Regions from separate parts of the Thiomicrorhabdus immobilis genome, predicted to be linked through region 1. Evidence: predicted binding sites of a transcription regulator. Region 1 holds the regulator's gene; the other holds the start of a gene.
The links. The regulator PhoB, encoded in region 1, activates phosphate uptake and scavenging genes when phosphate is short. The targets are predictions, from matches to a motif close to GNNTGTCATAAAACTGTCANAT.

Region 1 (4,443 bases):
GCACCGCTTATGTTGGTGGGAGTGGTTAAGTTGGCTCCTGAGTTGCCGGTTGATGCGATTGCTCCATTTGTCCATTTAGACCGAAAGTTTATGCACTTAGGTTTCCATATTTATGATGTTGGTTTCCAAAGTCCAAACGTTGAGGCGTCCCAGCCATTGGTTTATGCCACTTCATTACTACTGGTCATCATTATCGTTGGCTTGAATATCGGTGCGATTTCTATCCGTAACCGACTACGTGAAAAATATAAAGCCCTTGAGTAAATCGGTGGGTAATCCGTGCCCATTGTGGCAGGCTGTTGGTGGTTTGACGATTACGGTTGAATACAAAAATTAAGATTATTAAGCGGTGACATTGAAGTCATCAACTTGAGGAAAAGTTTATGAGCGAACAAAACTTATCGATTTCATTAGATAGAGACGATAGAGAACTGTCTTTGGCAAATGAAAAGGTGGCGATTGAAGTTAAGAATTGGAACCTTTATTACGGCAAAAAACAGGCTCTAAATAATATCACTATGAGTCTGCCGGAAAACCGTGTGACTGCGTTTATCGGTCCGTCTGGTTGTGGAAAGTCTACCTTGTTGCGTTGTTTTAACCGTATGAATGATTTGATTGATATCGTGAATGTCGATGGTGAAATGACACTTCATGGCGATGATATGTACGCTAAAAACATGGATGTGGCAGCGTTACGCCGTCGTGTTGGTATGGTGTTCCAAAAACCAAACCCTTTTCCCAAATCCATCTACGAAAATGTTTGTTATGGTTTGAGACTGCAAGGCATTAAAGATAAGGCGACATTGGATGAGTCTGTTGAATGGGCTTTGAAAGGGGCTGGACTTTGGGATGAGGTGAAAGATCGTTTAGATGAAAATGCCTTAGGTATGTCTGGCGGTCAGCAACAGCGTTTATGTATTGCGCGCGCGATTGCGATTAAGCCGGAAGTTTTATTGCTTGATGAGCCTACTTCCGCTCTGGACCCTATCTCAACCTTGGCGATTGAGGAGTTGATTTTTGAGTTGAAAAAGGAGTTCACGATTTTAATCGTGACGCACAATATGCAACAAGCTGCCCGTGTTTCAGATTATACGGCGTTTATGTATATGGGTGATTTAATTGAATATACCGATACGGATAGTCTGTTTACAAATCCTCAGGTCAAGCGTACAGAAGACTATATTACTGGCCGTTACGGTTAATTTAAGCATAGGGCTGGAAAATTAAATTTAGCAGTATGTTAGTTAAGATTAAGTAGGGTGGATAGCATGGAAAAAACAGGTTTTAAATCGCATATATCTGGACAATATAACCGCAATCTGGAAGAACTTTTCAACCAAGTCCTTGAAATGGGCGGGCTGGTTGAAAGTCAGTTGGAAAATGCCGTTGAAGCGATTAAAGGCGAAAACAGAAGTTTAGCTAAACAAGTCAAGCAGCTAGACAAGGCTGTGAACAAGGATGAAATCGAAATCGATCGACTATGCGCACGCGTTTTAGCTCGTCAGCAACCCACCGCATCGGATTTGCGTTTAGTGGTGAGTGCGATTCGTATAGCGGTTGATTTGGAGCGTATTGGGGATGAAGCCGTCAATACCTCTAAATTGGCGATTAAGATGGCAAAAGTGAAAGAGATTCCATGCGATACTTTGCCTGGATTCAATGGCTTGATGGAAATCATCGCCATCGATTTAACCATGTTGAAGAAAGTGCTGAATAGTTTTGCGCAATTGGATACTTCAGCTTTATCTGAAATTGTGGATTATGAAACCCATGTCGATGCGATTAAAGCCAAGGCGTTGGTTGAAATTCAATATTCACTGAATAACAATACCGAAGCTTTGGCTGAATATATTATGCAAATGATCTATTCGATTCGTGCCGCTGAACGCATTTCATCGCATATTCTGAATATCTGTGAAAGCATTGTATACTTGGTTAAAGGTCTTCATGTCCGTAATATGAACGCTGAGAAATTAAAGCAGTTCATAGACGATGTAAATGCTGAGTCGGTTTAATAGGTTTTGATAAATGGCAGTCAGTATAATTGATTGCCGTTGATTGTTATTGGTTATAGTAAGTCGCTGTTTTGGAGAGCACTTTGAGTCAAAATAAAATCTTAATCATTGAAGATGAGCCCGCTATCCGTGATATGTTGAAATTCACATTGACCTCATCGGATTATGCGGTAAATGAAGCGAGCAATGCGGAGGAGGGGTGGAAATCTGCCCTTGCCGATAAACCGGATTTGATTTTGCTGGACTGGATGATGCCTGGAACCTCTGGGGTTGTGTTGGCGGAGCGTTTCCGAAAGAATGATCAAACCGCCAATATACCGATTATCATGCTGACGGCTCGCGGAGAAGAGAGCGACCAGGTGCAGGGGTTTGATGCCGGGGCGGATGATTATGTGGTGAAACCGTTCTCTCCACGAGCATTAGTGGCAAGAGTCCAAGCTTTGCTCAGACGTCAATCCAATCAAAAGGCTAATACGGATCAGATTTCCGCAGGCAATATGCGTCTAGACTTGGAAAGCCATCGTTTTTATGTCAGTGATGAAGAGATTAAGCTTGGGCCAACCGAGTTTAAACTGGTACATTTTTTTATGACACATCCGAATAGGGTCTTCTCTAGAACCCAGCTGCTTGATCATGTTTGGGGTGTGAATGTCGTGGTGGAAGAGCGTACGGTCGATGTACATATCCGTCGATTACGAAAACTACTGGAGCCAACCCTTGTTGCGGATTATATTCAGACAATAAGAGGCTCAGGCTATCGTTTCTCGGTGGTTGAGGGTTAATTTTGTTATCCAATGGCATTAAACGTGAACTGACGTGGATAGTCTTTTTTGCTTGGCTATTAATGTTTTTTGCATGGTTAACTGACTTATGGATCCAGTCGCTGTTTATTTTCATCTTGTTCTATATCGGTCGCCAGCTATGGAGTATGCGTAAATTCGAAAACTGGATGGACGGCCGTAAAGCCAATTCCTACCCTCCAGCGTCCGGTCTTTGGAGCGAACTCACTTATTTGGTCTCCAAAAAACAGCGAGCCTTGGAAAAACACGCAGACCTAAATTTATATAAGTCAGAACAATTCAAAGCCGCGTCTATGTTGATTCCAGACGCCATCGTCTCTTTAGACGAGGGGAATCATATCGAATGGTTCAATACGGTCTCCAAATCGTTAATCGGAGTGCGTCGTCAAGATGTGGGGCACAAAATCGAATCGGTCATCCGTCAGCCTGAGTTTATCCAATACTTGAAGTTACAGGATTTTGATAAGTCACTCACCTTAAATTCGCTTTACAAGCAATCCCGTACCTTCGAAATGCAAGTGATTCCGTATTTTGAAAGTCATAAATTGTTGGTGGTGCGTGACATCACCGAACTGTACCAGTTAGCGCAGATCCGTCGCGATTTCATTGCCAATGCCTCTCATGAGTTAAGGACTCCATTAACGGTTTTACGTGGCTATTTGGAAGTGATGCTCGATACTCCAGGTGAGCATCAAACAACCTGGAAATTACCTCTAGAGCATATGGAAACCCAATCTTTGCGTATGCAGGCAATTATCGAAGACCTATTGACGCTATCCACAATTGAAGCGGACTCAATTACCGCGGTCAAAGAGATGGTGGATGTCCCTAAGATGCTGCATCAACTAGAAGAAGATGCCCGTCAACTCGGTAATGAGAACCATCATTTTGTCTTTGATATTGACGATGCTTTGGTTATCAAAGGGTTTGCCGAACCGTTGAAAAGTGTCTTTATGAATTTGGTCTCCAACGCGGTGCGTTACTCCCCGGAAGGGGGGGCGATTTCGGTACGCTGGTTCAAAGAGAACAATACCGTCGTTTATGAGGTAGAGGACGAAGGTTTAGGGGTTGCTCAAGAACACATTCCTCGTCTAACGGAACGTTTTTATCGGGTTGATAAAGATCGTTCGCGGGTGACTGGTGGTACCGGCTTAGGTTTGGCTATCGTTAAGCATGTTTTGGAACGTCATCACGGTAAACTGGTTATTGATAGTGTTCTAGGTAAGGGAAGTGTGTTTCGTTGCGAATTCCCGGTGAAATAACGGGAAATGACGGTTTAGGTCGGTTATTAGCTAGGTTCGTTAGGCTCATTAGATTCATTAGGTTCATTAGGTTCATTAGGTTCGTGGCACAGGTTTATCGCTTGCTAGTCCTCAGTGTTAGTTCATTTACCCTTTTTAACGCTACCAGGCCTGGTAGGTTATCTGCAATCATAAATCCCGCAATATATGACAACTATAAATAACAGCTATAAAAAAAGGGCTGATGAAAGCCCTTTTTCGATTGGTTCAAAAATGTTGCTAATAAGCTTTATGGCAACATCATGCCTCGAATCATAAAGTAAATGATCGCCGCTAAGGTGGCTGAAGCTGGAACGGTAATGACCCATGCCGCTACGATTTTCAAGA
Region 2 (4,443 bases), 1.0 Mb from region 1:
TGCGGCGACACTATTCAATGATTTAAACACCCCCTCAGAATACACCCAGCGTTTAACCAATAGCCTGATGAATGCCGGTGTATTAATCTTCGTTTTAGGCGGGTTACAGCAAGTATGCAGGCCTGGTGGGTTAGCCGAAAAGCATTTTCACTGGAGCATCAGCAGTGTTAAGTCTATCTATCGCGAACTGAAATGGGCTATTCCCATAGGGGTCATCTTAATTATCATCATTGGTTTGAACACCGATTCGGTCGGCCCATCCAATCGACAATTAATTGGACGTCTCGGTTTTATTGCCTTGATGGCGGGACTGTTCATTCTGTTTTATCGTTTATGGTCACCAAACAGTGACATTATGCGCATGGCGAATAATCAAGCTCAGAGACATAGCTGGGTACAACTGCATTTCATCTGGTTCCCGCTGCTATTAGTGATTCCAATACTTTTGACGTGGAGCACCCTTTCTGGCTACTACTACTCGTCACTGGTATTGGCGGAGCGCATGAACTGGACAGCGGGATTGATATTAATCATCTACATGTTGAGAGAACTGTTGCTCAGAGGTATTTATTTATCCGAACGCAAAGCCCATTTTGAAGAACGCATCAAACAACAAGAGGCTTTAATCGCCGCACAACAAGAGAATGAAACTTCGCCTAAAGCCAGTAGCGAACTGCCCAACATTGAAGAGCCTGAACTCAATTACGACAAACTCAACAACCAGGTCAAACAAACGGTTAACCTAGGTTATTTTTTAGCCTTGGCGGTCGGTTTATGGCTGCTGTGGAGCGATATCTTCCTGGCGCTAAACTTGATCAACGACAGCACCTTGCCTCTTTTGAAGTCACAAATGGTGGATGGTGTCATCCAACAGGTTCCATTGACCTTGGCTGACTTGATTCAAGGCCTGGTTTTAGGCGCGGTCACTCTATTATTGGCTAAAAACCTACCTGGTATTTTAGAGTTTACCCTACTCAAATACCTGCCGATCAGTAATGCCGCCCGTTATGCGATTAGCTCGTTAACTCAATACATTATCGCCATCATCGGTTTTATCCTGATTTTTAGAGCCTTGGGAATTGAGTGGTCAAACATTCAGTGGTTGGTTGCAGCCCTTTCAGTCGGTTTGGGTTTTGGTCTGCAAGAAATTGTGGCCAACTTCGTGAGCGGGATTATCTTGTTGTTTGAACAACCTATCCGAGTTGGTGACATCGTCACGGTGGATGGCGTGACAGGTAAAGTCTCAAAAATCCGCATTCGTGCCACGACCATTGTCAACTGGGATCGACAAGAACTCATCATCCCCAACAAACAGATCATTACCGGACAACTAATCAACTGGTCACTGTCTGACCCGATAAACCGAGTGACAATCAATGTAGGCATTGCCTATGGTAGCGATGTTAAACAAGCGATGGCGCTGATTTTACAAGCCGCCCAAGAAAACCCAGAAGTCTTAAAAGACCCCGAACCTTCGGTTATTTTTACAAATTTTGGCGACAATTCATTAGAACTCACCCTTAGAGCATTCAGTAATGATATAGAAAATTTAATTGGCATTAAGTCTGAGTTACGCAATGCCATTAACGACAAATTGAACCAAGCCGAGATTGTGGTTTCATTCCCACAAAGAGATGTTCACCTGGATACTTCGGAGCCTCTAGAGATTCATTTAACACGCAGCGAAAAACCAACAAAATAATTCCTACCAGGCCTGGTGTTTTTTTAAACCCTTTTAAAATAATGCTAGTAACCTGGAACGACAAAAACATGTAATCAAATTTTAATATTAATCTCACTCAAACCAAGTTTTTCAGCAACCCATAAAAACATAAGTGATTACTTATACCTTATAAAATAACGAAAAGTAATAAATCCATACCTCCTATTGCTCAGTTTCCTTATTTTCATGTCATTTTTATTTAAATAAATTTCTATCTTCAGTTAATAACGCTGTAACAACTCCTCCTTAGAATTTCGTCTCGAAAATAACACTTATTCGAAACTACTTAGGAATATTAAATGAAACTTAAAACTTTAAATGTCGCTATTGCTACAGCGCTTTCAGTATCTGCATTAACGCTTATGGGCTGCACACCTGAAGATGGCGTGAATGGAATCGATGGTTCAACTTATTCAACAGACTTATCTTTTACTGCGATAGCTCCTGCAATTACTGATGAAGAAAAGAACAGTATTCGTGCCACAGAAGAAGTCACCATTGCAGGTGAGTCACAAACTATCGGCTACCACACTCTTATCAAGACTGGTGACACCAACAATGGTGAAACATTTGGGGTTGTAAAAGACTATACCGATACGGTTATTACCGAATTAGACGGTTCTCCAGTTCTATGTAATGGTACCGATACCGGAACAGGATCTGGCCTTGATCATTTTTCATTCTTACAGAAAAATGGAAAAATCTACTCAGTCGCTCAGTTCGAGTGTGCTCCTGGTGCGATGTATATGAGTGAATTAGAGCAAAATGCAGAAGGTCAGTTAAGCGTTAAAGCAAACACATTGCAATTTGTTAGCCAAAAAGAAGAGTTTGGTGGCTGGGTTCACTGTGCAGGTATGACAACACCGTGGAACTCACATTTAGGTTCCGAAGAATATGAACCAAACGCTGCTGCACCTGGCGGTACTTACTATAATGAAGTCAGTAACAAATACTGGGGAAATGCCGCTTTAAACAACCCTTATTATTATGGTTGGACACCAGAAGTTAAAGTCAACGTAGATGGAACCCCTGACTATGCTAAACATTATGCAATGGGGCGTTTCGCTCATGAATTAGCTTATGTCATGCCTGACAACAAAACGGTTTATCTTTCTGACGATGGTACTGACGTTGGCTTATTCATGTTTGTAGCAGACACAGCAGAAGATTTAAGCTCTGGTCAACTCTATGCAGCTAAGTGGAACCAAACCTCTAACAGCGGTTTAGGTGAAGCGGTTATCACGTGGATTGATTTAGGTCATTCTGATAACGCGACAATCAAAAACCTATTAGATCCAGATAGCGACTATACAACCAATGACGGTATTACCTTTGCTGACGTTTTCGCAACCGAACCACCCACTGGAACGACTTGTCCAACAGTAGGTTTTACTTATACGGATACAGCGAATGGTGCTGAGTGTTTACAACTTAAAGATATCAACGGCGATACCCTTGTTGATGCCGCTGATGAAGCTTTGGCAGCTCGCTTGGAAACCCGTCGTATGGCCGCTTATAAGGGCGCAACAACTGAGTTCAAAAAAGAAGAAGGTATCACATTCAATGAACGTGACAACAAGCTTTATATCGCCATGTCGAATGTAGGTAGCTCTATGACGGATGGTGCCGGAGATATTGATGTTGCTTCTAACGGTTGTGGTGGTGTTTATGCATTAGATGTGGCTACCAACCAAATGATTGGAACAAACTATGCGGCATACAGCATGAAAGGGTTAATTGCAGGAAAACCAACTGATTACACAGGTACACCTCTAGAGGGAAATACTTGTGATGTAGATGGTATCGCTAGCCCTGATAACGTAACGTTCCTTAAAGACAGTGACATCCTTGTTATTGGTGAAGACACGAGTGCTCACCCAAATGATATGGCTTGGGCTTATAACATCAAAAATGGCACTATGGAAAGAATCTTTACTGGACCACATGGTTCAGAAACGACTTCTCCATTCTGGCATAAAGATATCAATGGTACAGGCTACCTAACGATGACGGTTCAGCATCCTTTCGGTGAAGTAAGTGGTAGTTACGTTCGCCCTGCTGGTGTGGAAACCAAATCTGAAGCGGGTTATATCGGACCTTTTGATTTCTCTAAACTGAAGTAAATCAAGAACACAAGAGACTCGGCTCTCTTTATCACTCAAAGCCTCTTTCTTTTTGAAAGAGGCTTTTTACATTTATTCATAGTGCTTAAATGACTAAACCCAAAAAGGTCATTTAACAAAATTACATGCCTTTTTAAAAAGGCATGTAATTTTGTTAAATCACTTTTGATTCATTAAGGATTGACTTGCATGTTGCATCGCACCTCAACAATTAACCGTTCTCTTTTAAAATCTGTAATTGTCGCCGTAGGCATAACCATCTTATCTAGCTGTTCCGACCCTCAAACCCCATCTGACAATGAACAAATCACCGAAATTGAATTGTTAAACAACCGAATTATCAATACCGCTTCCGCCTATATTCCTGCGCAATGCTACACCAAGACAAAATCAGAACTAGGCAAGGTTCATAACCCCTGTTTCAGTTGTCACACTACACCGCAAAAACCCAACTTTATTAACGATGTTGATTTACAGCTAGAGTATAGCTTTAGGGAAACGACCCGCAAAAATCCTTGGCAAAATATATTTAAAGATAGAAGCCAGCAAGTTTCACAAATCAGCAACCAATCCATCTTAAAGTATGTGCGTGAGTCA

Region 2: the regulator PhoB is predicted to act here: its motif matches at 1,769-1,790, upstream of L6421_RS10065 (PhoX family protein).

What each region holds. Positions count from the first base shown of each region.
Region 1 is NZ_AP024202.1:722,992-727,434, forward strand. It holds gene pstA (phosphate ABC transporter permease PstA) at 1-264, shown strand, start outside; gene pstB (phosphate ABC transporter ATP-binding protein PstB) at 384-1,202, shown strand; gene phoU (phosphate signaling complex protein PhoU) at 1,269-2,015, shown strand; gene phoB (phosphate regulon transcriptional regulator PhoB) at 2,099-2,797, shown strand; gene phoR (phosphate regulon sensor histidine kinase PhoR) at 2,800-4,077, shown strand; gene L6421_RS03170 (inorganic phosphate transporter) at 4,346-4,443, opposite strand, start outside.
Region 2 is NZ_AP024202.1:2,221,509-2,225,951, forward strand. It holds gene L6421_RS10060 (mechanosensitive ion channel domain-containing protein) at 1-1,702, shown strand, start outside; gene L6421_RS10065 (PhoX family protein) at 2,023-3,846, shown strand; gene L6421_RS10070 (Aq_1262 family (lipo)protein) at 4,036-4,443, shown strand, end outside.